DNA from 3 places in the Synechococcus sp. LTW-G genome. Region 3 is predicted to be linked to each of the others. Evidence: predicted binding sites of a transcription regulator. Region 3 holds the regulator's gene; each other region holds the start of a gene.

Region 1 (9,540 bases), on a different contig from region 3:
CGTCAGCGGTCATGGCAGATCGAGCAGGAGGTTGAACAAGAACTGACGGGTGGCCGGACGCTCCAGCAGCGCCAGACATGGGGAGACGTCCGTCCGTAGGTGGGCCGTCATCCGATTGGGCGCAAGGGCCAAGGGCAATGCCGCCGCATCGCTCGGGGCGCTTCGATCTGCACTTAAGCAGGGCACCCCCAGGTAGCGGCTCAGGGCCGAGAGGTAGCGATCCGCCACCCCTGGCCGAAGGGGATGGTGCAACACAGCCGGAGCATTCAGCGCGCGCAAATGCTCCAACCAGGGGCCCCAGGCCCCGAGGAAAGGAAGGGTGCACACCTGATGCCCTTCTCGGCGCAGCCGATCACGGATCCCCGGGACATCACTACGGGCATGGCTGCCGGGCGTCAGCAGCAGGGGCACCAACAGCAGCGATTGCCCCTGGGGCAGCTCCAGAGGATCAGCCGTGAGGGCTTGCAACCAAACCGGAGCCTGACGGGCCTGGGCGAGATCGTTCAGCAGCTCAGTGATGACCTGGGGAATCTGCCCACCGGCGTGGCCATGGACCACCAAGAACAAGGGCGACGGCCCAGCAGCGGAGGGCTTCGGTAGCAACGGCCACCGCCAGCACCCCGGGCCTGCTGATGGAGTCACATCCACCGGATTCATAGGAACACGATGCCAGCTGCCCGCCCCTTGCCCAGCTCCCGCCGCAGGCCCCAGAGCAGCTACGGACGCCCCCGCTACCGGGAGATGCAGCCCACCCCGCAATGGAGGCGCGAACTCGATGCCGACTTCGCCGCCATGGGCAAGGTCTGGCAAATGATTCGCAGTGGAGCGACGCGAATGCTGGGCGAAATCGGACGCCAATACTGAGCTGCGCGGGGCCGAAGAGCGAGACCATCAACCCGGAAGATGGGGCCCCTTTAGGTATCCGTTGACACCCTTTTCACCACTCCCCTTGGACGGCGTCGATCCGTAACAACGGCGACAAAGCAGTGCAGAGGGCGAGTGATTTGATTCCTCTCACTAGTCGTTCTTTGTTTTGGAAACGGCTCAGTTGCTGACTTCATCTGAACCGATTTCCCATGGTGGCGACGCCAACGATGTCCAACGCAAACGAGACACCCAGCGCACTACCGAGCTGGCTCGAAGGTAAAAAGCTCAATAAGATTGAGCAGAACAAAGCGGCCAAAGACGGCCTACTCGTCGGCAGCGAAATCGAGACGTTCGCCAAACTTGGATGGGAGAACGTCGATGAGACGGATCTTCAGCTGCGACTGAAGTGGTACGGAATGTTCTGGAGACCCAAAACTCCAGGGCTGTTCATGATGCGCCTGCGGGTTCCCAACGGGGTGATCTCCGCAGAGCAGCTTCGGGTCGTCGGCAACATCGTGGCTCGTTACGGCAGCAACGGAAGCGCCGACATCACCACGCGCCAAAACATCCAAATGCGCGGCATCCTCCTGGAGGACCTGCCCGAGATTCTGGGTCAACTCAAAGCGGTTGGCCTGACCACCATCCAATCGGCCTTTGACAACCCCAGGAACGTCACCGGAAATCCCATTGCCGGCATTGACCCCCTGGAGATTGTCGACACTCGCCCGTACACCCAGGAGCTCGAAAACTTCCTCACGAGCAACCACCAGGGCAACCCCGAGTTCTCCAACCTTCCGCGGAAGTGGAATACGGCTGTCGCTGGTGCACGCGACAACTTCCTGCTCCACAACGACATCGCCTTCCACCCCGTTGAGCGCAACGGCGAGATGGGCTTTGGCGTCTGGATCGGCGGCATCCTCTCCTCCCAGATGAATGCCTATGCCATTCCCTTGAACGCCTGGGTCAAACCAGATCAAATCTGCGCGATCACCGAAGCCGTGATCAAGATCTGGAGGGACAACGGAGAGCGGGACAAGCGCCCTAAGGGTCGCTTCCGCCTGTACCTCGACGAGGTTGGTCTGGAGGCTTTCCGGGCCATGGTGGAAGAACGCTTTGGTCCGCTGACCCCAGATCCAGGTTCAGTCTTCGACGCTGAACCCCGCTCCCACTACGGCATCCACCCGCAGAAGCAGCAGGACCTGCACTACGCCGGTGTCCATGTTCCCGTCGGACGCCTGCTGGCCGAAGACTTCCAAGACATTGCCGCCCTTGCCGAGCGCCATGGCGACGGCAGCGTGCGCCTGACGGAAGATCAAAACGTGATCTTTACCGGCATCAGCAGCGCTCAACTCCAGGCCTTTGAAACGGAACCACTGCTGCAGCGCTTCAGCATGAACCCCAGCCACATTGCCGCTGGCACCGTCAGCTGCACCGGCAACAGCTACTGCAGCTTTGCCCTCACCAACACCAAGGATCAAGCCCTCGCTGCTGCTGAAGCGCTGGATCGTGAATTGGTCCTTCCGGAGGAACTGAAGATCCACTGGACGGGCTGCCCCAACACCTGCGGCCAGGCCTACATGGGCGCCATTGGTCTCACCGGAACCAAAACCAAACAGCCCGATGGCGGCATGGGCGAGGGCTACAACATCACCATTGGCGGTTCCCAAGGTGCCAACCCTCAAATCGGCGAGATGCACCGCAAAGGAGTTCCCGCCAGTGAAATCCAAGCGGTGCTGAAAGAGGTTCTCATTGAACAGTTTGGCGCCAAGCCCAGGACGTAAAAAGCCGCAGTCCGCACTACACATTTACCGGCATTTTTGAGACCAGGTGCTCCTTTCTTCTGAAGCCTGTCCTCAATCAGATCGCACCGTCTCACCCTCAACTTCGGACGCATGTCTTCATCAACGACGCAACAAAAGAGAGATGTCTTCTCTCGGTTTGTGAATTGGCTGAGCAGCAGTGGCACTGACAAAGCTGCCGTCAACAGGCCCCAAGGCAGCCAAGACATCATTTCTCGCTTGATGAACCGCATTAGCGGTTAATTCCCTTCCTCACACATCACTTGCAGAGCAAAACATGAGCGCGACAGCTTCACAGATGGACTATGTCCTACCCAACGAATTAGTCGACGGCATGATTGCTGCCGGCGGCAAAAAAGCAACCGTCAGCGTCAAGAACCTGCTGATCCGCGGTTTCTATTCCGGAGCCATCCTCGGTCTCGCCGTGATCCTGGCCCTGACCGTGGCCGCCCAGAGCAAGATGCCCTTCCTGGGCTCGCTGCTCTTCCCCTTCGGCTTCGCCAGCATCGTCCTCTTCGGCATGGAGCTGGTCACCGGCAACTTCGCCCTGCTGCCCATGAGCGTCTGGGCCGGCAAGGCGAGCTGGAGCGCCACCTTCCGCAACTGGGCCTGGGTCTGGATTGGCAACTTCATCGGCACCGCCGTTGTTGCCCTGATCATGTGGGCCAGCCTGACCAGCGCCGGCACCGTTGAGCCCCTGGCCGCTGCCGACGGCGGTAAGGGCTGGCAGGTTGTGGCCGCCACGATCATCAAGCTCAACAAACTGAATGTGGTCACCAAGTACGAAGCCCTTGGCAGCACTGGCTTCTTCCTGGCCTTCCTGCGGGGCATGGTCGCCAACTGGCTGGTCTGCCTGGGCGTGACCATGGCCCTGGTGAGCAAGAGCGTTCCCGGCAAGCTGCTGGCCTGCTGGCTGCCGATCACGGCCTTCCAAACGATGGGCATGGAGCACATCGTGGTGAACCAGTTCCTGCATACCGCCGGCCCGCTGCTGGGCTCCGGTGTGTCCTTCGGCAAGGTGATCGTCTGGAACTTCATCCCCGTCACCCTCGGCAACATCGTGGGCGGGATGGTCTTCATCGGGATGCTCTTCTACAGCACCCACCGCACGAAGATGACCAACGTTCTCCCCAGTGAGCACGACGACAAGCTGGAGCGGGAACTGGCCGCCGAGCTGGGGGCTCGCTGATCAATGGGACTCGCTGTCGCCCCTGCCTCTGACCTTCTTCAGCCCCATGAGGAAGCTGCTCTGAGCGAACGGCTCGGACGCTGGCGGCGGCAGCCCCTCACCCCTGAAGAACTGAGCGCTCTGCTGCCTCGGGTCTCCGATCCCACCCTTGCCCTCAGCCTGGCTGAGCGGCTGGGGATGGCCGGACCCGAGGCCATTGCCTTGATCCTTCCCCTCTGTCAATCGCAGGGCATTTCTCTGCCCCTCATTCGCGCCCTGGGGATTTGTCATCACCCCCAGGCCTGCACCCAACTCCTGGCCTGGCTGCCAGAGGCCGGACCCCTGGAGCCCGATGTGCTCGAAGCCCTCGGCTGCTGGGGCAATCTGATCGATTTCAGAATCATCGAATCAGCGCTGAGCGCCCCGGGCCAGAGCCATCGCCTGGCAGGCCTCAGCCTGCTGACCTTCCGCAATCGCAGCCTGACGGCCGAGGAGGTCCTACGCCTGACGACGCCTCTGCTGCAGGACTTTCGCGCCGATGTGGTGATTGCCACGATCAAGCTGCTGCAACGGCGCAACGAACCCAGCGTCTTAGCTGCCATTCGCAGCTGCATCAGCACCGAAGCCTTGCCCCGCGTCGCTGAAGCGGCACTCCAGGCCCTCGGTTGCATCGGCAGCCTGGAATGCTGCCAGCAGCTGCTGGAGCTTCGAGGCGAATTGGCTGGCACAGCCTTAGAAGAGCCGCTGCAGCGTCAACTCAAGGCTCAGGTCAGGCATCAAGCCCTGGTCGAGCAGGCCTTGGCATAACTATTCATTTCTACAATTCGCCACAAAAAAAGCCCACCAACGGTGGGCTTTTGCGTTGGGAGCCGAAGCTCACCATTTCTTATAAGGAAGGAACTTGCCACACATGGTGACTTTCACGCGGTTACCAGCAGGATCTTCGACTTTGTCCACATCCAAGGTGAAGTCAATGGCGCTCATAATGCCATCACCAAACTTCTCTTGGATCACGTCCTTCAGGGGCATTCCGTACACCTGCATGATCTCGTAGAAGCGATAGATCAGCGGATCAGTCGGGATCACAGGATCCAGACCGCCCTTGGTCGGGAACGACTGCAGTGCCTCGGTAATGGCATGGTCAAGGCTGAGCAGTTCAGCCAGCTTTTGGGCTTCTTCAGCCGAAGCGGTGGACTGGCAGTAGAACAGCGAAGCGATCCACACTTCATCGCGACCCAGGGCGGCCTCCAGATCAGCGAAGCTCAGCCCTTTGGCCTTCTTCGCCGCCATCAACGTCGCCGTGATTGTGGCGGGAGAGGGAGCTGCCAACGAGGGCATTGAAACAGGAGTAACCGTCATGGAGACAGGCCAGAATTGATGAGAGGAGTGAACAGAATGAAGCGCGATCTGCGTTCTGCTCGCATGTCAGATTCGCTGCAGATGGGGATCAACTTCGCAGCCTTTGTTACCGAGCCTGAAACAACTTGGTAGCTGCTGCTACCAGATCGGGCCTTGTCGGCACGGAGAATCCAGTGAGAACGAGCTCTTCTGTCGGCTTGACCTACGCCGCTCCCCCAACCGACGGCCCACCAAATGGCCGTGAGCTGTTCAAGGCCTATCTGCGCAAAGTCGGCAGTGGCGAGCACACCAGTAGTGGACTGACGCGCGAGGAAGCCGCCCACGCTCTGGAACTAATGCTCGATGGGGCCGCCAGCCCGGCCCAAATCGGCGCCTTCCTGATCGCCCACCGCATCCGCCGGCCTGAACCTCAGGAGCTCACCGGGATGCTGGATGTGTACCGAAAGCGGGGCCCACAGCTCACCACCGAGAAGCCAGCCATCAGCTTCGGCATGCCCTTTGACGGGCGCACGCGCACCGCTCCGATCTACCCCCTAACCGCCCTGGTGCTCTCGAGTGCCGGACTCCCCGTGGTGCTGCAAGGGGCCGGCCGCATCCCCGTGAAATACGGGATCACGGCCCAGGAGCTGTTCGCCTGCTTGGGCCTGCAGCTCGCCGGCCGAAGCGTCGAGTGGGTCCAGGCCAAGCTCAACGCTTGCGATCTGGCGTTGGTCCATCAACCGGACCACCTCCCGGATGCCGAAACCCTGATCCCTTACCGCGAGGATCTCGGCAAGCGGCCACCGCTGGCCAGCCTCGAATTGCTCTGGACTGCGCACCAGGGCGAGCACCTACTGGTCAGTGGCTTTGTCCACCCGCCAACCGAAGCGCGGGCCTGGAAGGCACTGGACTTAGCGGGGGAAACCAACGTGCTGACCGTCAAAGGCCTCGAGGGGAGCACCGATCTGCCGATCAGTCGGGCCTGCGTGACGGGTCGTCCAACCCGAGAGGAGGACGGGCGCCAGATTCTCCACCCCCGCGACAACGGTTGCTACGGAGCCGACCCGCTTTGGGACGGGCTGGAGAACTGGGGGAACCAAGCGGCCGCCGCCCTCGGCGGGCAAGGGGAACTCGCGACCGCCTTGATCTGGAATGCCGGCACCTACCTCTGGCAAGCCGGACTGGAGGCGAACCTCACAGGCGGCCTCGAGCGCTGCCGGGATCTTCTGAGCTCGGGGGTGGTGATGGCCCACCTCCAGCGTCTGCGCCAGGAGATGGGCTGAGAGCAACCAATCAGCGCTCGCCCAGCACCTGCCACATCGCCGCTTGGCCAGCAATCACGGGCTGCACCGACGCGGGTGCGGAAGCCGAGATGGAGGCACTACGGATGAGTTGGACGCCCAAGGAGGCGACAACAAAGGCTCCTAGGAAACCTGTGGCGATCGTCAGGGGATGGCGGCCCTGAACCGCAACTCCAGTTTTGGTTGCCATGACGGCATGGGGGATTCAACCCATCCACTATGGAGACGTCAGCCAACCCTCGCCAGCTGAACCGGTCCAAAACGTTGTGGACGCCGCCGGCGCCATGGACCAGGCGGCCGCCCCTGCGAGAAGTCGATCGCTGCTCACCCAGCCGTGGGAACTGCCCAGCAGAACCCCAAGAGCAACGGCCAGACGCATGGTGAATGGAAGAATTGAAGGGAGTTTGAAGAGACCAACGCACCGATTTGGCCGCCGTTGACACCAAACCCATCCGCCGGGAGCAAGCAATCCTCAGAAGCGTCAAAATCACTACCAGAACGACGTCTGGCCGTGACAACTGAGGCCCCCTCAGCAAGCCATTGCTTTGACTTTGAAAGCGATTTCATCGGCAACTGGCGCTGCATTCCCCTCTGCGTGCGCCGCAAGCTGGACCTCTGCGGCATCAAGCTCAAGCTCAACCATTGGCTCGCCCTCAACCAAGACGAGCGGCAAACACTTGTCGACTGGCTCGACACCCAAGACGCGCTTGAGCAACTGGGGGAGCACCTCTTGAGTCGCACGGAGGCCATGGCCGACGGTCAGGCCAAAACGCTGCCGATCGCCAGCGGCGAGCCCTGGCAAAACCCGCAGCAGATTCCCGAGGTCTTGATTGAGGCCGCGCAACTCCGCGGCATCCCCCTGCAAACAGAGCAATGGGTCGCGCTCAACGAATTAGAGCGGTTTGCCCTGTGCAAGCTGGCCAGGCCAGGGCATGACCACCACAACTTGGAGGCCGCCTTCAGCGAAGTGCTGGGCTGAACCAGCGCCGCAGGGCCTCCAGGCGCCCCGCCTCCTGCTCCACCGGTTTGACCACCGACACCGCCGGGGCAACGATGACCGCGCAGGCCTTGAGTTCAGGCTGCTTGGAGACGGGGCAGGCCTGATCGTGCATCAAGGTATTGGCCTCGCAGGCCTTCTCCTGGGTAAACCCCCAATGCATCGGAAGAAACACCGACCCCCGGCGGATGCGATCGGTGACTTTGACGTTGGCGGTGATATGTCCGCGGCGTGAACTCACAGCCGCCAACTCCCCATCCCGCAGCTTGAGCTCAAGGGCATCTTGGGGGTGAATCTCAAGCAGCGGTTCGGGATGCATGGTCTGCAGCCGATCGACCTTTCCCGTGCGGGTCATGGTGTGCCATTGACCGAGATACCGGCCCACGGTGAGCACCAGTGGATAGGTCTCGCAGGGAGGTTCCGCTAATCCCAGGGGTTGGTCGATGCAGAAGCGAGCACGTCCCGAGGGTGTCGCGAATTGATGGTCGCTGTAGAGCCGCTTGGCCTCGGTGGTGGCTGAACTGCCCGCCGGGAAGGGCCACTGCTGGGGGCCGGCCTCCTCCAACAGGGCATGACTCAAGCCAGAGACATCACAGAGACGCCCGGCCGTGAGCTGACTGAATTCCGCGTACACCTCAGCCGCGGAGTCGTAGCTGAACTGCTCCTCAAAGCCCAGGCGCCGACCCACCTCCGCGAACACCTCCCAGTCGGGCCGGCTCTCGCCGTGGCGAGGGCGATAGGCCGGGCAATAGGTGACCCTGCGCTCGGAATTGGTCATCGCACCGGCCTTCTCGCTCCACTGGGCCGCCGGCAAGACCAGGTGGGCGTAGTGAGCCGTTTCCGTGTCGGCGTAGGCATCGCTCACCACCACCAGAGGGCAGCGCCGCATCGCAGCTTTGACGCGATCGAGGTCCGGCAGGCTCACCAGGGGATTCGTTGCGGCCACCCACCAGAGATCCAGCTCGCCGCGCTCCATGGCCTCCACCTGCTGCCAGGCCGCCAAGCCCGGCGTCGCCGCGATGCTGCCGGCGGGGAGTCCCCAGGCCTGCTCAACCTCCTGACGGTGTTCGGCGTTGGTCACCAGGCGGTACCCCGGCAACAGATGGGACAGGCCCCCGGCCTCCCGGCCTCCCATGGCGTTGGGCTGCCCCGTCAATGAAAAGGGTCCCGCTCCCTCTTTGCCGATCTGACCGGTGAGCAGGTGAAGGTTGATCAGGCCGCCGACCACCGCGGTGCCCTCGCGCCGCTGATTGACCCCCATCGACCAGAGACTGAGGACCCGCTCACGCCGGTGAAACAGCTCCGCCACCTCCCGCAGCCGTTTTTCTGGGATGTTGCAAAAGCGGGCGACCTTTCGGGGCGTCCAACGGGCCGCGACATCAAAAAAAGCGTCGTAGTTCTCGGTGTGGTCGTCGATGAACGCCGGGTCTTGACCGTTCTCCCGCAGCACCAGATGGGCCAGACCGTGGAGCAGCGCCAGATCAGTGCCCGGGGCGATGGGCAGATGAATGTCAGCGGCCTTGGCTGTGTCCGTTGAGCGGGGATCGACCACCACGATCGTGACGCTGCCTGGATTGCGTTTTTTGCGCTTCAACAGACGCTGGAACAGGACCGGGTGGCACTCCGCGGTGTTGGTTCCAATCAGGAAAGCCACCGAGCAGTGGTCCAGATCCTCGTAACAGGCAGGGGGGCCATCGGAGCCGAGGCTGCGGGTATAGCCCGCCACCGCGGAGCTCATGCAAAGCCGGGAATTGGCATCGAAGTTGTTGGTGCCCAACGCACCCTTCAACAACTTCTGGGCCAGGTAATAGTCCTCGGTGTGGAACTGGCCAGAGCCGTACATGGCAATGGCGTCAGCCCCCTTGGTGGCCAAGGTGCTGCGGATCCGGCCCACCAGCAGGTCCATGGCCTGCTCCCACCGGATGGGTTGAAACGGGTCGTCCAGGCTGGAGCGATAGAGCGGCTCCCGGAGACGCCCACGGTCCAAGGTCTCGCCGACGGTCGCACCCTTGATGCAGACCTGGCCCAGGCTTGAGGGGTGCTGGCGATCGCCCCGCGCGGTCCAGATCG
Region 2 (9,540 bases), on a different contig from region 3:
ACATCGCCGAAGCGGCCGCGGACCACCCAGCGCACAAAGGCCCAGGCCGCAATCACCATCAGGGCAGTGAACCAGAAGAAGCCGCGCTGCATCTCTGGTGAACCCACCATCTGACCAAACAGCTGGGTCACATCGGTCTTGAGACCGTTGGTGCCGTTGATCAATTTCTGCTGGCCGTTAAAGAAGTTGAAAAAGACCAGCAGGGCCGCCTGGGTCAGGATCGAGAAGTAGACCCCTTTGATCCGGTTACGGAAGACCAGGTTCCCCAGAACAGCGGCCAACACCGCGGGGATGAGCCAGATCGCCACCAGGGTGAACAGGGGCGAATGGAACGGAACCCAGAACGCCGGGAGTTGCTTCACGCCGTAGAGACCGAAGAACTCCGGAATCCCATTGGGGAAACCCGCTGAACTATTCAGCTGCAGATACATGGCGGCCGCATAGCCCCCCAAGGCAAAGAAGATGCCCTGCCCAAGGCTGAGCAACCCCGTGAAGCCCCAAATCAGATCGATGCCCAGGGCGACGATCGCCAAGGAGAGAAAGCGTCCCAGCAGGTTGAGTCGAAAGACGGGAAGGACCGCCGGAGCCGCGACGATCGCAGCGATGATCACCACCCAAAGCAGCAGCTTTGGCCAGCGGGACTGTTGAAGGCGTAGAAACATTGGTTCAGGCCTCCACCATGCGTCCCTTCTGCGGGAACAAGCCCGCGGGACGGAATTGCAGGAAGAGCACGATCAGGGCGAAGACCATCACCTGGGCCATGCTCGTGGTCGCAAAAAACTTCACCGTGGCGGCCAGCGGCGACGGCATGGCCGGCCAGAGGCTGAGCAGACGGCCGGCACCGATCAGATCCGTCAGCCAGCCAATCGCGAAGGACGCCAGAACGGCGCCAAAGAGGTTGCCGACGCCGCCCAGCACCACAACCATGAAGCAGCCCACGATGTAAGAACCACCGACGTTCGGCCCCACCGAACCCAACAACGAGACAGCCACACCAGCGATTCCCGCCAGTCCAGAACCGATGCCAAAGGTCAGGACATCGACCGTGTCGGTGGGAATACCCAGGCAGTCGCTCATCGTGCGGTTCTGGGTCACCGCCCGTATGCGTGTTCCCCAAACACTGCGGTTGAGGAACAGGGTGACGCCCAGAACAGAAACTACCGTCATGGCGATGATCACCAACCGGGGCACCGGCAGGGTGAGATCGGCCCACTCCAGGCCGCCGCGCATCCATTGGGGCGCAGTCACATCAACGTTGCGGGAGGTCGCCCGGGCAATCCGCGAGATCTGGGAGGCCAGTCCACCGGCCAACAGCACCCCGGCAAGCGCCGAGGTGGCCCAGCAACCGGCACGCACCAGCCGCGCCCGCGGGCCTTCGAGCAGGGGGGCCGGCAAGAGCAGCGGCAAGCTGAAGCCCACCACCAAGGCGAGAACCACTCCAGCAGCCGTCGCCAGCGGAACACTGCGCACAAACTGCTGGAGGATCAGGCTCACGCCCCAGGTCGCCAGCAGGGTCTCCAGGGGATTGCCGTAGAGACGGCGAATGACGGTGCGCTCCAGCAGGATTCCGACAACGCCGCTCACCACGAAGGCCAGCGGAATCGCCACCAAGACATAAAGGTTGTAAACGGGCTCAAAGGCCGGCAGCTTGAAGATCAGCTGCACGACGTAGGTCGTGTAGGCGCCGAGCATGATCAGCTCGCCATGGGCGAGGTTGATCACCCCCATCAAGCCGAACACAATCGCCAATCCAAGGGCGGCCATCAGCAAGACCGAGCCGATGGCCACTCCGTTGAAGAGGCTTTCAAACAGCAATTGCACGGAAATCCGAAGCAGGGCAGCAAGGGAGAAAGCAGAAAAAGAGGAGCCCCCGGAAGGACTCCTCCATCAGTCAGAGCAACCGGAGAGGGCGATCAGAGCTTGTAGCGCTCACCCTTCTTGGCGTCGGTCCAGTCGCAGGCGTAGCCCTTGGAGCTGGGCTCGTACTGGTTCCAGGCCTGGGGAGCCACAGGACCATTGGTGGACTGGAGGATCTTGAACTGACCGTCCTTGGTGATCTCACCGATGCGCACGGTCTGGGAGAGGTGGTGATTCGGCATCACCTTGACCTTGCCCTGGGGCGCATCGAATTCGATACCAATCAGGGCTTCGCGCACCTTGTCGTCATCGAAGCTGTTGGCCTTCTCAACGGCGGCCTTCCAGAGGTAGACCATGTTGTAAGCCGACTCCTGCGGGTCGGCGACCATGCGATCGCTGCCGTACTTCTTCTTGAAGTCAGCGGCGAACTTCTTCGATGCCGGGGTGTCGATCGACATCATGTAGTTCCAGGCGCCGTAGTGGCCCTCAAGGAACTCAGGTCCAATGGTGCTGATCTCTTCTTCCGCGATGGAGTAGCTCATCACGTAGTAGCCATTCTCCGGGGTCAGACCGGCGTCCTGGATCTGCTTGAAGAAGGCAACGTTCTGGTCACCATTGAGGGTGTTGATGATCACACCGCCGTTGGGCATCGCCTTTTTGATCTTGGCGATGATCGGAGCGACTTCGGTATTACCCAGGGGCAGGTAGTCCTCGCCAACCACCTTGCCGCCCAGAGACTTGAGCTGCTGCTTGGTGATGGTGTTGGAGGTGCGGGGGAAGACGTAGTCAGATCCCACCAGGAAGAAGGGCTTGCCAGCGGCAGGCGACTTCTTGAACATGAACTCAGTTGCAGGCTCCGACTGCTGGTTCGGAGTTGCACCGGTGTAGAAGATGTTCTTGGAACACTCCTGACCTTCGTACTGAATCGGGTAGTAGAGGAACGCGTCCTTCGACTCGTAGACGGGCAGCATCGCCTTTCGGCTTGCTGACGTCCAACCACCGAAGACCACAGGCACCTTGTCCTGATCGATCAGCTTTTTGGACTTCTCAGCGAAGGTCGGCCAGTCGGAAGCGCCGTCTTCAACGATGTATTCAATCTTGTATTTCTTGCCATCAACGGTGACACCACCGGCGGCATTGATCTCATCAATAGCCATCTTCTCAGTGTCCACCAGAGTGGACTCCGAGATCGCCATCGTACCGGTCAAGGAGTGAAGAATCCCGACCTTGACCGTGTCGTCGTACTGAACATTGGAGGCAGAATCACCACCACCACAAGCCACCAGGCTCAGAGAAGTGGCGAGAGCCGTTGCACCGGTCAGCAGACGCAACGAAGACTTTCGCATCAAAGGAGATGCCATAACTTTGAATCAATGAAGGCCGCCGCCGTCGTTCAGCGGTGCGAGGAATGTATTGATCGAGGCAGGTGCTCACGGGTAGCAATAAGCACCAAATCGGCAATTGCGAGACTGATCAGACTCGCGCCGATTCACCAGGAGATTTGCCGCCCTCTGCGCCGTATCAACGGCCACCAATCGGCGACTACTTCGGTAGCTGTTGCAGCAAAAACGCCTCGACCTGCTCGAGGCCCTCGCCGCTGTGGAGGTTGGTAAAGCACCAGCTCCGGCCCGAGCGCATCCGCTCGGTGTCACGCTCCATGACCTCCAGGCTGGCCCCCACCATCGGAGCCAAATCGATCTTGTTGATCACCAGCAGGTCGGAGCGGGTGATGCCGGGCCCTCCCTTGCGCGGAATCTTGTCGCCGGCGGCCACGTCAATGACGTAGATGCAGAGATCCACCAGCTCCGGACTGAAACTCGCCGCCAAGTTGTCGCCGCCGCTCTCGACCAACACCAGATCGAGATTCGGGTAGGCCGCCTCGAGGTCCGCGACCGCAGCTCGATTGATCGAGCAGTCCTCCCGGATCGCCGTGTGGGGACAGCCCCCGGTTTCCACACCGCGAATGCGGCCGGGCTCCAGAGCGCCAGCGCGGGTCAGGAACTGGGCGTCCTCCTGGGTATAGATGTCGTTGGTGACCACCGCCAGCTCCAACCGATCACGAAGGCGCCGGCAGAGGGCTTCGACGAGGGCGGTCTTTCCCGAGCCCACGGGCCCAGCCACACCAACCCGCAGACGACTGGTGGTCATCTCCTTCGCCAATTCATTCTTTGCATTGTGCTCAGCTCAACTGCGGAACAGGCGGGAGTAGAGCTCTGCGTGGCGCAGCTGGGCCAGCCCCGCACCGACGCCGCCATTCCACTGCTGGCCTGGATCCATCGACGCCAGCTCCTGAGCCCGCTGAGCGAGAAGCGGAGCGAGCCTCAACTGCAGCCGCTGGGCCTGGGTTGGCCCAAGAGGCACCAAGCGCACCGCTGCACTGAGCTGGTTGGCGACCCAGGAATAGAGGTAGACCTCCTCCACCTCCGGGGAGTCCAACTCCAAAACCGCGCAGGCCCAGGCATAGGCCGCCGGCCAGGCCAACAACGTTCCAGCTCGGGGCAAGGGCCAGCCCAGATCCGCCAACAACTGCAGGAGCGAACGCCCCATCTGCCGCTGCTGAGCCCGCAGCTCCGCTGATTCCCGCTGCACCAGCAACCACTGATCAAGGCTGCGCAGCTCCTGCTCCGCCTGCGGCTCACCGTCTTTCCAGGCGCGCATGAACGCCATCAAGGGCGCGAGCGCTGCAGCCTCAATCGCCACCCCACCACGCCGCAACTCAGCGCTGAGCCAATCCTCCATCGCCTGCTCGGAGGTGACCTGACCGGCCTGAACCAAGACCTCAAGACCCTCGGAATAACTGAAGGCCCCCACCGGCAAGGCCGGACTCACCAGTTGATAGAGCCTGAGCCGCGCCAATTGCCGATCAGCCATGGGAGTGGGCATGGGGAACGCCCGCATAGGCACCGGCCTCCGGCTGAAATGGAGCATCCAGACAGTCCACCTGCAGCTGCCTTTGGCGCAGCAGCTCCGCCAACACGCTGTCCTGCAACAGAACCAAGCGGTCGGGGTGCAGCTCCATCGCCACGTGGCGATTACCCAGGTGATAAGCAGCCTGCAGCAGAGCCAGGGGCTCAGCGCTGCGCACCTGCATCACCGGCTCCGGTGCCGCCTCCACCAGAACCTGCCAACAGCCGTCGTCACTCAGCAGCTGATCACCGGGCTGCAGGGCAGCGCCCCGGGGAAGCTGCAGCACCAGATCCCGCCCGCAGCGACTGCGGCGATGGCCCCGCAGGCTGGTGCGCTCATCCGCCGTCAACGCCAAGGTCAACGCCTTGGGGCCGAGCTCCGGCAGCACACCCTTGGGGCGGCGCTCCACCAACACGATCGCTGAACCCTGCTCCACCTGAGGCGACCCGAGGGCCATCACCCTGACGAGCCACCGCACCGGGCCTTTGTGCCGATTGCTACCAAAGCTGGACCGGCGGAACCGGAGTATGCGCCCATGGCTGAGTCGCAATCCACCTGGAGGGGACGTGTCGCGCTCCAGTTCGAGCGAAGGGGCTCGGCGGGGGGCGAACGGACCATTCACCAAGGACAGGCCAGCTCCCCGCTCAAATTGCAGCGCGCCCAGTGGCAGAGCAGTGGCCACTGCGAGCTGCCGATCCTGCACACCGCCGGGGGCTTGGTCGGTGGTGACGAACTCGAGATCAGCGCCCAGCTCGCACCCCAGAGCCAGGCCCTACTCACCAGCGTCGCAGCCCAGAAGGTCTACGGAAGCGTTGGACGCTCCCGCCAACAACCGCAGGGACGCTGGTCTCGGCAGGCCTTGAGGTTTGAACTCAAACAGGGCAGCCAACTCGAATGGCTTCCGCAGGAGCTGGTGCTCTACGCCAATGGCCTGTTCGAGCAGACCTGCCGTATCGAGCTGGAACCGGGTGCCAGCTTCCTCGGAGCGGAGGTCGTGCGCCTGGGGCGCACCGCCGCGGGGGAGTCCCTCGAGCAGGGCTGCTGGCGTTCCGCCCTGGAGATCCACCGCAGCGGAGCCAACGGCGGACGCTGGGAATTGGTCGATCGCCTGGAGCTCAAGGATGCAGCTCTGACGGGGGAACACGGCATGGCAGCCCAGCCGGTCTTCGGCTCCCTGACCTGGATCGCCGGGGAACCACTCCCCCCAGCTGTCATCGAAGAATTACTCCAAGCCTGCCGCCAGCAGCGCGCTGGTCTCGAAGGAACCATGGCCTGCGGCGCCCTCGAGCAGGGCCTGGTAGCCCGCTATCGCGGCCCCTCCAGCCAAGCCGCCCGGTTCTGGTTCTGCCGCATCTGGGCCTTACTTCGCTCCATCCAAGGGCAATCCCCGCCGGAGCTTCCCCGGGTCTGGCCCTTTCAGGAAAACCCCTTGGAGCAGGCGGCTGAGTGTTCAGCCTGAACAGAGGACGGTCCAGCGCGCAACCAGAGTGAAGGCTTCTGATCAACTGGATCAGGCTCCTGCCCCGCCATGCATCTGACCCCTCAGGAGAAGGACAAGCTCCTGATCGTCACCGCGGCCCTCTTGGCCGAACGCCGGTTGAACCGCGGCCTCAAGCTCAACCATCCCGAGGCGGTGGCCTGGCTGAGCTTCCTGGTGCTCGAAGGGGCCCGGGACGGAAAAACCGTGGCGGAACTCATGGCCGAGGGAACCACCTGGCTGAGCCGAGATCAGGTGATGGAGGGCATCCCTGAGCTGGTCCACGAAGTCCAGATCGAGGCGGTGTTTCCCGACGGCACCAAGCTCGTGACCCTGCATGACCCCATTCGCTGATCGGCCATGGCTGCACTCATTCCCGGCGAACTGATTCCCGAACCAGGGGAGCTGGAGCTCAACAGCGGACGCCCCATCACCACGGTGCTGGTGGCGAACACCGGAGATCGCCCCGTTCAGGTGGGTTCCCACTTCCACTTCTTTGAGGCCAATGCCGCCCTGCAGTTCGACCGCGAGGCCACCCGGGGACAACGGCTCGACATTCCTGCGGGCACGGCGATCCGCTTTGAGCCTGGCGACAGCCGCGAAGTGCAGCTGATTCCCTTCGCAGGCGGACGACGCGTCTTTGGCTTCAACGGCCTGATCAACGGCCCCCTCGACTGAACGGACACCCCATGCCCTACCGGATTTCCCGCCGTCAGTACGCCGAGACCTACGGCCCCACCACCGGCGATCGCCTGCGCCTGGCGGACACAGAGCTGATCCTTGAGGTGGAACGGGACCTCACCGTCTACGGCGATGAAGTGAAATTCGGCGGCGGCAAGGTCATCCGCGATGGCATGGGGCAAGCCCAGACCACGCGGGCAGCCGGAGCGGTGGACACCGTGATCACCAATGCCCTGATCCTCGACTGGTGGGGCATCGTCAAAGCCGACATCGGCATCCGCGATGGCCGCATCTGCGGCATTGGCAAAGCGGGCAACCCGGATACCCAGGCAGGGGTCGACATCGTCGTGGGCCCAGGCACCGAAGCCATCGCCGGGGAGGGACACATCCTCACCGCGGGCTCGATCGACACCCACATTCACTTCATCTGCCCCCAGCAGATCGAAACGGCCCTGGCCAGTGGGGTGACCACCTTGCTCGGCGGCGGTACCGGCCCGGCGACAGGAACCAACGCCACCACCTGCACCCCCGGGGCCTTCCACATCAGCCGGATGTTGCAGGCCGCTGAGGGGCTGCCGGTCAACCTGGGCTTCTTTGGCAAGGGCAACGCCTCCACCCCAGAGGCGATTGAGGAGCAGGTCCAGGCCGGCGCTTGCGGGCTCAAGCTGCATGAGGACTGGGGCACCACTCCGGCGGCCATCGACTGCTGCCTGAGCGTTGCCGATCGGATGGATGTGCAGGTCTGCATCCACAGCGACACCCTCAATGAAGCGGGCTTTGTCGAGGACACGATCCGAGCCATCGGCGGCCGCACGATCCACACCTTCCACACCGAAGGGGCCGGTGGTGGTCACGCCCCCGACATCATCAAAATCTGTGGCGAAGCCAACGTCCTGCCGAGCAGCACGAACCCGACGCGCCCCTACACCCGCAACACGCTCGAGGAGCACCTCGACATGCTTATGGTGTGCCACCACCTCGATCCGAAGATTCCGGAGGATGTGGCCTTCGCCGAGTCGCGCATCCGCCGCGAGACCATCGCCGCCGAGGACATCCTTCACGACATCGGCGCCTTCTCAATCATCGCCAGCGACTCCCAGGCCATGGGCCGCGTCGGTGAGGTGATCACCCGCACCTTCCAGACGGCCCACAAGATGAAGGTGCAACGGGGCGCACTCCCCGAGGACAGCGGCCGCAACGACAACACCCGCCTGAAGCGCTACATCGCCAAGACCACCATCAACCCTGCCATCGCCCATGGCCTCGATCAGCAGGTGGGCTCTGTGGAAGTGGGCAAGTTGGCGGATCTGGTGCTGTGGAAGCCCGGCTTCTTTGGGGTGAAACCAGAGCTCATGATCAAGGGGGGCTCCATCGTCTGGGCCCAAATGGGCGACGCCAACGCCTCCATCCCCACCCCTGGCCCCGTCCATGGACGGCCCATGTTTGCCGCCTTCGGGAAAGCCTTGGCCCCCAGTTGTCTCACCTTCGTGAGCCAAGCGGCCCTGGACAACGACGTACCCCGGAGACTGGGACTGGAACGCTCCTGCGTCCCGGTGCTCAATACCCGCAGTGGGATCAGCAAGGCGGCGATGAAAAACAACACCGCCCTGCCCAAGGTGGAGGTGGACCCCCAGACCTACGAGGTCTTTGCCAACGGCGAACTCCTCAGCTGCGAACCCGCCGAGGTGCTGCCGATGGCGCAGCGCTACTTCCTGCTCTAATTGCAGCCCTGGACGGAGATCCGGTAGGTGAAGCCCGTGGCCGCCTGATCGCCGCTGGCGCCGATCTTGAAGTTCACCTGGTTCACCGTTTTGCCGGGAACAGCACGAACGGTCCACTGACGGCCGGTGCCGACATTGGGGGCATAGGAGTCATTGACGACCCGGAGATTGGAGCCGTCGGTGAACTTCAGGTAGGCCTGAATCGGATACGTCGCGCTCACCGAGGAGTTGGCGGTGAAGAACAGCTTGTAGCTGCTGTAGGGCTGGTTAACGAAGAAATCGGTGTTCCAGTTCGGGCGGCTGAAGGGCAAGGGGCTGCCCAGGCTGATGGTCTTGGTGACGATGTTGCTCTGGCCATTACCGCCCACGGGGGCGAGGAACTGACAGGAGGCCAAAGCCGGGGCAGACGCCATGAGGGCACCAGCGCCGATCAAGGCGGTGACTCCAGCACGCATGAAAGCCGACATCGAAAAGAAGGATCACTGGTTTCGCTCTAGCCAGAGCTGACCAGGATGGGAAGCACTGCAGGAAACACCCCAAATGGCCCTGTCGCGCAGCCTCGGCCTGCGCAGCCTGACCCTGGCGGTGGTGAGCGGCACCATCGGCTCGGGCTGGCTGTTCGCACCCTTCTATGCCGCCCGCAGCGCCGGGGCTACGAGCCTGATCGCTTGGCTCCTGGGCGGAGTGCTGGCCTTTGGCCTGGCCATGGTCTTCGCCGAACTCGGGGCACTGGTACCCAGCTCCGGCGCCCTGGCGCAAATCCCAATGCTCAGCCATGGCCGCCTGGCCGGGTTCATCGGCGGATGGTGCGCCTGGGTGGCCTACCTGGCCCTTCCCACCATTGAGGTGCTGGCGATGATCGAGTACCTGGCCAGCGACCTGCCCTGGCTCACCCTC
Region 3 (9,540 bases):
ACCTGCGAGACCCGTGCCGCTGCGCTCAGCGCCGAAGACAAGCAGCTGCTCGCCGCAGGGCTCGCGCAACTGGGACGCAGCGAAGCCGCCCTGCGCTGCCTTGGGACTACCCCCGCCACAGCAGAACTGCAGCTGCGCCTGGCTCAAACCCTGCTGCGGGGGAACCGCACGCAACAAACGCAGGCCGAAGACTGGCTCTTGCGCATCGCCAAGAGCGAAGGCCCGCAGGGTGCAGAGGCAGCACGCCTCTTGGCGCAATCTCCGGCAGCAGGAGCGGTTGAACGGCTCCAACAACTGCCGCCAACCCTCCAGGACAGCGCCCCCGTGCAGGCTCGCCTTGCCGAAGCGGGACAGGTCGATCCAGCCACCGTGCTCAGCCGCTGGCCCGATGACCCAGCCAGCTGGGAACTCCAGTGGAGCGAGGCGCGCAAGGCCTTGCTGCAGCGGGACTGGCGCCAAGCGAGTGGCTGGCTCAACCAACTGGAGAGCGCCAACCTGCCCGCACCACTAGCGGCGCGCCAGTTGTTCTGGCGCGGCTGGAGTGCCCAGCAGCAGGGGGACCAGGCGAGCGCGGAGCAGTTCTGGCGGCAAACCCAACGGAGCCAACCCCTGGGCTACTACAGCTGGCGGGCCAGCGAACGCCTGGGACAGTCCCACCAGGAACTCAGCAGCGCAGAGCCGCTTCAGCCCTGGCAACCCCTGGCCAGTGGTGACGCACGCATCGATGCCCTCTGGCAGCGGGGGCAAGCACTGGAGGCCTGGGAAAGCTGGCGCACCAAGCAAGGGGGCAGTTCCCCCAGCCGACCTGAGGAGTTTCTGATCGAAGGTCGACTGCGCACGGCAATCGGCGATGACTGGACCGGACTCGGACAACTCGAGCGGGCCAGCTTTCGCCTGCCCCAGATCAGCTGCCGGGGACAACTCGAGCGGGAACAGCAGCTGCACCCCCGGCGTTTTGGCGCAGAACTGGGCGCCGCCAGCGAAGCGACGGGTGTCGATCTCGCCCTCTTGCTGGCGGTCGCCAAGCAGGAATCCCGCTTCAGCCCAAGTGTGCGCTCAGGGGCTGGAGCCAGTGGCCTGCTGCAACTGATGCCAGCCACCGCCAGCGAACTAGCGGGCGACCCCCTGGACCATCAGTCCCTGATCGATCCAGCCCGCAACGCAGCCCTGGGGGCGGCCTACCTCAAGCAACTGCTCAGCAGCACCGGGGGCAACCTCTTCCAAACCGTCGCCAGTTACAACGCTGGCCCCGGTGCCGTCGCCAGTTGGCTCAACTCTCGGGGCTTTGATCTGCAGCGCGAACCGGAGCTCTGGACCGAGGCCATCCCCTACCCCGAGACTCGTCTGTACACCAAAAAAGTGCTGGGCAACTACTGGAGCTACCGGCGGCTCGCAGAAAGCGCCGAGACCCTCTGCCGCTGATGCCGGCCCCTAAGCAAAGACGAACCCGAGGTGGGCATAGAGGGAGCGGCCCACCAGGATTCCCGCCAGGACCCAACTGCAAAGCACAAAGGCTCCAAGCAGGGGCGCCGGTGCAATCCGAAGCCGGGTGAGATCAAGCCGGGCGAGCAAGACCGCCGAAGCCAAGACCAACACTTCAGAGAGCACCGCCAGGTGCAGGAGGTAAAGGCCCCCGGTGATCACCACCAGCAAGGTCACCACCAGGGTCAGCGCCTTACTGGCCGCCATCAACTGCGAGAGCTCCCGCAGAAGCAGATCGGGCATGGTGCAGAGCACCACCACCAGAAGCGCCTGCATGCACTGCAGCGGCCAGAACCAAGGGCCCGCGAACTCCTGCTGCACCGGCGTGCTGGCCTGGGTCAGCAACTGCGGAGACACATCAGCCCAGTGCAGTCCCATAAAGGCGCTGACAGCAAAGAGCACCAGCAACATCGGTGCCCGCAGCGGCAGGACCAGGAAGCGAAGAACAGCAGTCACAGGGCGCATGAACGGGCGCATCACTGGGCAGCGCCCACAGCTTGATCCAACACCAGGGCGATCGCTTCAAACGGACACGAGGGGATGCATTGCTCGCAGACCAGGCAGCGCTGCGCGTTGAACTCCAGTCGCCAGTGGGGAGTGGTGAAACTCAGGGCACCACTCGGGCAAACGCTGCTGCAGATGCCGCAGTCCACACAACGCTGGGGATCAATCGCGATCTCACCGGAGGCCCGGTTCAAGCCCAGACCCTCCCCCTCCAACCACTGCTCAGCCGCATCGAGATCATCGATGTCGCCCGAGAGCTCCACCACCATCGTTCCGCTCTGGTTCGGAGCGATCTGCGCCCGCAGAATCTTGGCGGCGATATCAAATTCGACCGCAAGGCGATAGGTAATCGGCTGATGCACCGCCTCCCGCGGGAAGTGAAGGGTGATGCGGCGTTTCAAGGGCGCAACTCAGCCACCGTCAGGGTATCGACGCGGAATGGGAACAGCCCTGGCAGATTGGCGCCAAGGATCAACACACCACCTGTGGACAGCAACACGGCAGCCCTGGGACGGCGCGAGCGCATGCTGCTGGCTGCAGTGGCCGCTCTGCTGGCCTTAGGGCTCTTCCTTCTGCGCGGCGGGCTCTCACCGACGGCGCCCCTGGAGAAGCTGGCCCGCCAGTCGCTGGAGCCCGCCGTTGCCCTCAACAATGGCCGGCCCAGCGTGGTCGAGTTCTATGCGGACTGGTGTGAGGCCTGCCAAGCCATGGCCCCAGCGATGGAGAAGGTCGAGAGCCAACACCACGATCAACTCGATGTGGTGCTGCTGAACGTCGACAACCCCCGCTGGCAACCGGAGGTGGATCGCTACGACGTCAACGGCATCCCGCAGCTGGAATTCTTCGATGCCAGTGGCACCCGCGTGGGCCGCGCCGTCGGCGCCCGCAGCCAAAGCGAATTGGAAGCCCTGACTGAAGCCTTGGTGGCAGGCACCCCCTTACCGGCCATGGCGGGCGTTGCCGAGACCAGCGTCCTGCCGCAAGCGGAGGCGACCACCATGGCAGGCCCCCGCAGCCACAGCTGAGTCCCCCAAAGCCCGTTACCCTGCAGCACCAGCTCCCCACGCCATCGCCCGCCCATGAAACGCTTTCGGGTTGAGCTGATTGCAGCGACCCCCAACCCCCAGCAGTGCGTCTATGCGGGGATGCACCAGGACTACAGCGAAGGGTTTGTGGCGGCCGATCGCGCTGAATGGCCTGATGAGACCAAGGCCGGCGAGATCTGCGTCAAACGTCTCCTGGCTGGTGAGCGCGGTCACTACGGTCCGCTGGAGCACGCCCAGATTGTGCTGAACGTGGGCTGGTTCCCCCACTCCGTGATGCAGCAGGCCCGCACCCACCGGGTGGGCGTGAGCTTTGACGTCCAATCCATGCGCTACACCGGCGATCGGATCTGCCGGGCCGCCAACGGCGAGCTGGAACTCGAAGAGGTCTTCTACCTGCGCCCCGAAGGGCAGTACAGCGATCGGCAAGGCAAGAAGTACACCTACAGCGCAGACGAGCGCGCCAAGGATCTCGCCCTTTGCCAAGCCGCGGCCGAGCGCTATCGCGACATGCTCGCGGCGGGGTTCGCCGAGGAGCATGCCCGCGGCATCCTTCCCTTCGATTACCGCCAGCACTTCGTGGTGAGCTTCTCGCTGCGGGCGTTCCTGCACTTCATGGACCTACGCGCCAAACTCGATGCCCAGGAGGAAATCCGGGTGCTCTGCGATCTGATGTGGCCCCACCTCCAGGCCTGGGCCCCAGAGATCGCTGCTTGGTACGAGAAGACTCGCCTACACAAGGCACGCCTGGCCCCTTAGGGCTCAGACCTTGGCCAAGGTGACCCGCTCGGGCTGGTGCTGGTACTTGCCAGCCCGGTCCTTGTAGGTCGTCTCGCAGGGATCGCCCTCGAAGAAGAGCAGCTGGCAAATGCCCTCGTTGGCATAGATGCGGCAGTCCGCGCCGGAGGAATTGCTGAACTCCAGGGTCAGGTGACCTTCCCAACTGGCCTCAGCTGGGGTGGTGTTAACGATGATCCCCAGACGGGCATAGGTGCTCTTGCCCAGGCAAATCACGGTGATGTTGGGAGGAACGCACATCTTCTCGAGCGCCACACCCAAGCCATAGGAGTGGGCTGGGAGGATGAAGTACGAGCCGTCCTCGTCCTCGTGCAGAGGCACCGGCTCCAGGTTGGCGGGGTTGAAGCGCTTTGGATTCATGATCGTTCCGGGGACGTGCCGGAAGATCAGGAACTCCTGCGGCGAGAGGCGCAGGTCGTAGCCATAGGACGAACAGCCAAAGCTAAGAACCGGCTTTTCGCTGTTCTCCGGATCGAGATGACGAACCAGCTGCGGCTGAAAGGGCTCGAGCATGCCCAAGGCGGCCTGCTCGTTGATCCAACGGTCGTTTTTGAGCATCAGAAACCTCGGCGCAGCTGGGTGACCTGATCGGCCATGGCCAACAGAGCAGTGGGCATGGAGGGCCCCGTCAGGATCACATCCAGGTGGGACGGCCGCTGCTCCAGGGCTGAAACGACCTCCGCCTCGGACAAGTAGCCCAGTTCGACGGCCAGGCCCAACTCATCGAGCACCAACTGATCCAGCTGACCGCTCAGCAGCTGCTCACGGGTGTACGCCCAGATCTCGCGCACAGCCTCGACATCGGCCTGTGAGGCCGGCACGGGCTCAGCCAGGCAACCCGCCACGGCTGGCCTCAGCCACTGAAGACGGCCACAGAGCCACACACTGCGCTCCAGCCCCTGATCGACCCCACCTTTGAGGAACTGGCTCACCAGAACGCGGCTGCCAAGTCCGGCGCTGCGCAGGGCCTGACTGAATACCCCACTGAAGCTGCCGCGGAAGGGAGCGGTGTGCACCTGAAGCTGACCCTCCTGCTGGGCCGCCAGGCGCACACTGCGCGCGGGGGCCGACGCGGGGACCACAGCCAATGGACGCAGGTGTCCAGCACGGGGCGTGGCTGCAATGCTGGCCGTCATCGAGTGCATGGCTGCCGCTTGGGATCCTGAATGTAGCGGCGTTAGGCCGTCCGGCAAGCAACAAGCACTACCTGTAGTGCAAACACCCGTACCATCGAGGCACTGAGCCAGCCCGCGATGAGCAGCACCCAACCCAGGCGGGACGGCCGCTGCGCAACGGACCTGCGCAGCACGCGCTTCGTTTGGGATCCGATGGGCTTCGCCCTGAGTTCCGTCACGGTGTACACAGGCAACACGGCTGTGATCTGTAGCGTTTGCTTAGAGGAGGGTGTTCCGAAGTGGCGTAAAGGCTCCGGCAAGGGCTGGCTGAGCGCCGACTACCGGCTGCTCCCAGCCAGCACCCCCAGTCGGCAGCCACGGGAGCTGATGAAGCTTTCCGGTCGCACCCAAGAAATCCAACGCCTCATCGCCCGCAGCCTCAGGGCCTGCCTTGATTTGGAGGTTCTGGGGGAGCGGACCCTGCAAATCGACTGTGACGTCCTTCAAGCCGATGCCGGCACCCGCACCGCAAGCATCACTGGAGCCTGGGCCGCCTTAGCCGTCGGCCTGCAACGCCTGGAGCAGCGCGGAGTGCTGGAACGATCGCCCCTGGTGGGGCAGGTGGCGGCGGTTTCCGTTGGCCTCGTGAATGGGGCCGCACTCCTCGATCTCGACTACAGCGAGGACAGCCGAGCAGAAGTCGATCTCAACGTGGTGATGAATCAAGAGCAACATTTGCTCGAAATTCAAGGCACTGCCGAGGGCGCACCCTTCAGTCGCCAACAGCTTTCCAGCCTGGTTGACCTAGCGGAAAGCGGCATCGATCAACTGATGCAGGCCCAGAAGCAGGCCTTGGCAGAGGCAGCAAATTAGTTTCAATGGCTACAGGGCGGCCCTGGACTGATCCGTAGGTTCCAGGCAACTCAGTCGCGCTGACATGGTCGTGGCCACGCAAGGATTCAGCCGCTACTCCCCTAGCCCTACGACCGGTACGTCAGTGATCGCACCGATCGCGGGGAGTCCCCTGCCGCCCAATGCCACGCTGCTGGATGTCATCCGGGGCCTGAGCGGTAGCACCACCGAAATCGTTGAGCGTGGCAAAACAATCTTTTTCCCCGGCGACCCCGCGGAAAAGGTTTATCTGCTGAAACGGGGTGCGGTCCGACTCTCCAGGGTCTACGAATCCGGCGAGGAAATCACCGTGGCACTGCTGCGGGAGAACAGCCTCTTCGGCGTGCTGTCTCTACTGACAGGCCAGCGTTCGGACCGCTTCTATCACTCGATTGCCTTTACTCGCGTCGAGCTGGTGACGGCTCCCGCCACCTCCGTCCGCAAGGCGATCGAACAAGACCCGGCGGTTGGTCTACTGCTTCTGCAGGGTCTCTCCTCTCGGATCCTGCAAACCGAGACCATGATCGAAACCCTCACCCACCGCGACATGTCCTCGCGACTGGTGAGTTTCCTGCTGGTGCTCTGCCGCGACTTTGGTGTACCCAGCAGCGAAGGAATCACGATCGACCTGCGCCTCTCCCACCAGGCCATCGCCGAAGCAATCGGATCGACCCGCGTCACGATCACCCGACTCTTGGGCGACCTCCGCAACGACGGGCTGGTGCAAATCGACCGCAAGAAGATCACCGTCTTCGATCCGTTGGCCCTCGCCAAACGCTTCAGCTAAACGGCTGAACTGGTGGCCGATCCCAGCTGCGTTCCAAGCCACCGCAACCGATACTGACCGTCGTCGCCCAACGTCGTGTCCGGCTGGATCCTGATCCTGGCGTTGCTGATCCTCGGGGGAGTGCTCTCCACCCTGGGGGATCGCTTGGGATCCAAGGTCGGCAAGGCGCGGCTGAGCTTGTTCCGGTTGCGGCCCAAGAAAACCGCCGTGGTGATCACGGTGCTGACCGGCAGCTTGATCAGTGCCATCTCCCTTGGCCTGATGCTGCTCGTCAGTGATCGCTTGCGCACGGGGCTCTTCGAACTCGATCAGATCGAGCAGCGCCTGCGGGACAGCCGCGATGCCCTGAGCTCAAGTCGCAAGGACCTGGCCCAAAGTCGGAGCGCCCTGCAGAGCGCAGAGAACGAGCGCAGCGAGGCCCAACGCCAACTCAAGGTGGTGGCCGAGCAGGCCAGCCGGCTGCAGAAGGAACTGGCTCCCCTGATGGAGCAACGCAAACAACTGGAGGCCGAGCGCGACCGCCTGAGCCGTGACATCGCCGCGAAGGATTCCGATCTCCAGCGCAACCGCACTGAGCTCGCCAAGCTCAACAGCAAGATCAAAAGCAGCAGCCAAGAGCTCGAGCGTCTCGAACGCAACCTGATTGCCTTACGTCAGGGTGATGTGGTGATCAGCAGTGGCCAAATCCTGGAGGTGGCCAAGGTTCGGATCGAGAAGCCCAGCCAGGCCCGAGACGTGATCCACGCCCTGCTGCAGCGCACGAATTTGAACGTCTACCAGCGCGTGCTGCCGGGCGAAACACCGAACCGTCAAATCCTGTTGGTGCCGCGCAGCGACATCAGCAAATTGGAGACCACCCTCAGCAAACGCGGCGAGTGGGTCGTGAGTCTGATCTCAGCGGCCAATGTGCTCAAAGGGGAGCGTCAGGTCGTGGCCTTCCCGGATGTCAGACCCAACAAACGGGTGGTGCGTAGTGGAGAACAACTGGCCACCACCGTGCTGGAGACCGATGAGCGCTCCCCGGATCAGGTGCGTAGCCGTCTGAACCTGCTCCTGGCAGCAGCCTTTACCCGAGCGCAACGTCAAGGGGCCCTGGCCAACGGCCTGCAATTTGACCCAGCACGCCTCAATCAACTGGCTGAGGCCCTCGTCAACCGCCCCCTGGGCGAGACCGCCAAGCTCGAGGCCGTCTCCAGAGGCAACAGTGATCTGGCCGACCCGATTGCCGTCGACATTCGCTGGCAGCGCCCGCAATGACTTGGATCGGACTCGATCCCGGCCGCAGCAAATGCGGCTTGGTCCTTTCTGACCACAGCACAGGCCAGATCGAGGTTGCCGCCGTGCTCTCCCCGGAGGAATGCTTCAAGCAGATTGCGATCTGGCAAGAGCGCCCGGGGATTGAGGGCGTTGTGCTCGGTGATGGAACGGGCAGCAAGCACTGGCAGCGGCAACTGAACGACCTTGGCCTGGCTGTCCAGGTCATCCCTGAAGCGGGAACCACCCTGGCCGCACGAGCCCGCTACTGGCAGCTGGAGCCCCCCAGGGGCTGGCGGCGAATGCTCCCCGAGGGCCTGAGGCTGCCCCCACGGGACTACGACGATGTCGTGGCTCAACTGCTGCTGGAGCGCCATTGGAGAACGGAGCTCAAGCGGGAACCTGGCTTGGTCGTCTTGCGCCAGCTCGCTGCCTAAAATCTGGCCCGCACGCTGAAGGCGTAGTCCCCACCCGCCTCCAGCTGGTAGTCGGTTTTCAACAGGAAGCGCAGCAACGCGTCCTGGATCAAGGCCCGGCCCAGGGAGGGCTCCACCTGCAGCTCGCCGCGGTCAAAGAACCAGGCGAACGTCCACTCGAACCCTCCAGCGCTGACCTCGCCCTCCAACACCCGCTGGCTAAAGCTTTGGCGCAGCACCCGCAATTGCGCCGTTGTCGTGGGGAGGCGACTCACGCGGACTCAGGCAGTGGGTTGCTCGACCAGCTTGGCGGCAGAGGGAGCAACAAAACCGTTGAGCCTGTTACCAGCCCGCTCAAACCCCAGGCGCTGAATCAGATCCAGACCAGCCAAGACCTCATCGATGACCTCCTCGAGCACCGGCTGTTCGGCGACGGCAAAGCGGCCGAGGACGTGGCCGACAGTGCGCTGCTTACGCTCCACCGGATTCAAGGCCGGAGCGCCAATCCCGATGCGCAAGCGGGGGAACTCTTGGCCGCCGAGATGGGCAATGGTGCTGCGCAGACCGTTGTGGCCGCCAGCACCGCCCGAGAGCCGCAGGCGCAAGCGACCGAGGGGGAGATCCATGTCGTCCACCAGGATCAGCATCTGGTTTGGCTCGAACCCAAACCAATCGAGAGCAGCACGAATCGAACGACCGCTGTCGTTCATGTAGGTCTGAGGCATCAACAGACGCAGGCGTTCAGCACCCTGTCCCACCTCCGCGGCGAGGGCGTGGAGCTTGGACTGCTGCTTAAAGCTGCTGTTTTGACGCTTGGCAAGCTGCTCCAGCGCCATAAATCCGACGTTGTGGCGGGTTCCGGCGTACTTCTCGCCCGGGTTCCCTAAACCAACAACAAGACTCAGAGGAGTCATGGAGTCCTTCAACCGGCCGCTTGCTCGTCGTCGGCCTTGAGTTGAGGCTGGGGCTCAGCAGAAGCCTGGGTGACTTCCGCTTCCACCGTGTCGACCGCCTTTCGGAACTCCTGCTCGAATTCCTTGGAGGCGGACTGAAAACCCTTCAGGGTTTTTCCAAGGGTGCGACCCAATTCGGGTAAGCGCTTGGGACCGAACACCAAGAGACCCACGGCGGCAATCACCGCCATCTCAGGCAATCCGATCCCAAACACGTTCATCGGATCAGCCGATGCCGTTCCAGTTGACGGTGATGCCGTCGAGGATCAGGGACTTGTTGTACAGCTGGAGGATCAC

Evidence for each region. Region 3 encodes NtcA, which controls nitrogen genes in cyanobacteria. Its sites were predicted from a motif close to GTANCNNNNGNTAC; they were not measured.
Region 1: a site for NtcA is predicted at 5,322-5,335, ahead of ACXIQ9_RS05195 (anthranilate phosphoribosyltransferase family protein). Genes of this name have one in related genera too.
Region 2: a site for NtcA is predicted at 3,294-3,307, ahead of urtA (urea ABC transporter substrate-binding protein). Genes of this name have one in related genera too.

What each region holds. Positions count from the first base shown of each region.
Region 1 covers NZ_JBTKYW010000002.1:239,002-248,541, reverse strand. The annotation lists gene cobA (uroporphyrinogen-III C-methyltransferase) at 1-13, opposite strand, end outside; gene ACXIQ9_RS05225 (hypothetical protein) at 10-558, opposite strand; gene ACXIQ9_RS05220 (hypothetical protein) at 685-864, shown strand; gene ACXIQ9_RS05215 (ferredoxin--nitrite reductase) at 1,077-2,648, shown strand; gene ACXIQ9_RS05210 (formate/nitrite transporter family protein) at 2,965-3,855, shown strand; gene ACXIQ9_RS05205 (hypothetical protein) at 3,859-4,641, shown strand; gene cynS (cyanase) at 4,711-5,172, opposite strand; gene ACXIQ9_RS05195 (anthranilate phosphoribosyltransferase family protein) at 5,391-6,455, shown strand; gene ACXIQ9_RS05190 (hypothetical protein) at 6,466-6,663, opposite strand; gene ACXIQ9_RS05185 (hypothetical protein) at 6,691-6,852, opposite strand; gene ACXIQ9_RS05180 (nitrate reductase associated protein) at 6,985-7,452, shown strand; gene ACXIQ9_RS05175 (molybdopterin oxidoreductase family protein) at 7,433-9,540, opposite strand, start outside.
Region 2 covers NZ_JBTKYW010000002.1:251,393-260,932, reverse strand. The annotation lists gene urtC (urea ABC transporter permease subunit UrtC) at 1-662, opposite strand, end outside; gene ACXIQ9_RS05295 (ABC transporter permease subunit) at 667-1,821, opposite strand; gene urtA (urea ABC transporter substrate-binding protein) at 1,914-3,203, opposite strand; gene ureG (urease accessory protein UreG) at 3,400-4,005, opposite strand; gene ACXIQ9_RS05280 (urease accessory protein UreF) at 4,042-4,740, opposite strand; gene ureE (urease accessory protein UreE) at 4,721-5,242, opposite strand; gene ACXIQ9_RS05270 (urease accessory protein UreD) at 5,300-6,223, shown strand; gene ACXIQ9_RS05265 (urease subunit gamma) at 6,293-6,595, shown strand; gene ACXIQ9_RS05260 (urease subunit beta) at 6,602-6,919, shown strand; gene ureC (urease subunit alpha) at 6,931-8,643, shown strand; gene ACXIQ9_RS05250 (hypothetical protein) at 8,640-9,110, opposite strand; gene ACXIQ9_RS05245 (APC family permease) at 9,184-9,540, shown strand, end outside.
Region 3 covers NZ_JBTKYW010000005.1:129,092-138,631, reverse strand. The annotation lists gene ACXIQ9_RS09515 (transglycosylase SLT domain-containing protein) at 1-1,422, shown strand, start outside; gene ACXIQ9_RS09510 (hypothetical protein) at 1,432-1,959, opposite strand; gene ACXIQ9_RS09505 (NIL domain-containing protein) at 1,959-2,387, opposite strand; gene ACXIQ9_RS09500 (thioredoxin domain-containing protein) at 2,472-3,011, shown strand; gene thyX (FAD-dependent thymidylate synthase) at 3,066-3,788, shown strand; gene dcd (dCTP deaminase) at 3,792-4,385, opposite strand; gene ACXIQ9_RS09485 (cob(I)yrinic acid a,c-diamide adenosyltransferase) at 4,385-4,963, opposite strand; gene rph (ribonuclease PH) at 5,081-5,815, shown strand; gene ntcA (global nitrogen regulator NtcA) at 5,880-6,620, shown strand; gene ACXIQ9_RS09470 (DUF3084 domain-containing protein) at 6,696-7,877, shown strand; gene ACXIQ9_RS09465 (RuvC family protein) at 7,874-8,311, shown strand; gene ACXIQ9_RS09460 (DUF3146 family protein) at 8,308-8,565, opposite strand; gene pth (aminoacyl-tRNA hydrolase) at 8,572-9,204, opposite strand; gene ACXIQ9_RS09450 (TatA/E family twin arginine-targeting protein translocase) at 9,213-9,464, opposite strand; gene psbH (photosystem II reaction center phosphoprotein PsbH) at 9,469-9,540, opposite strand, start outside.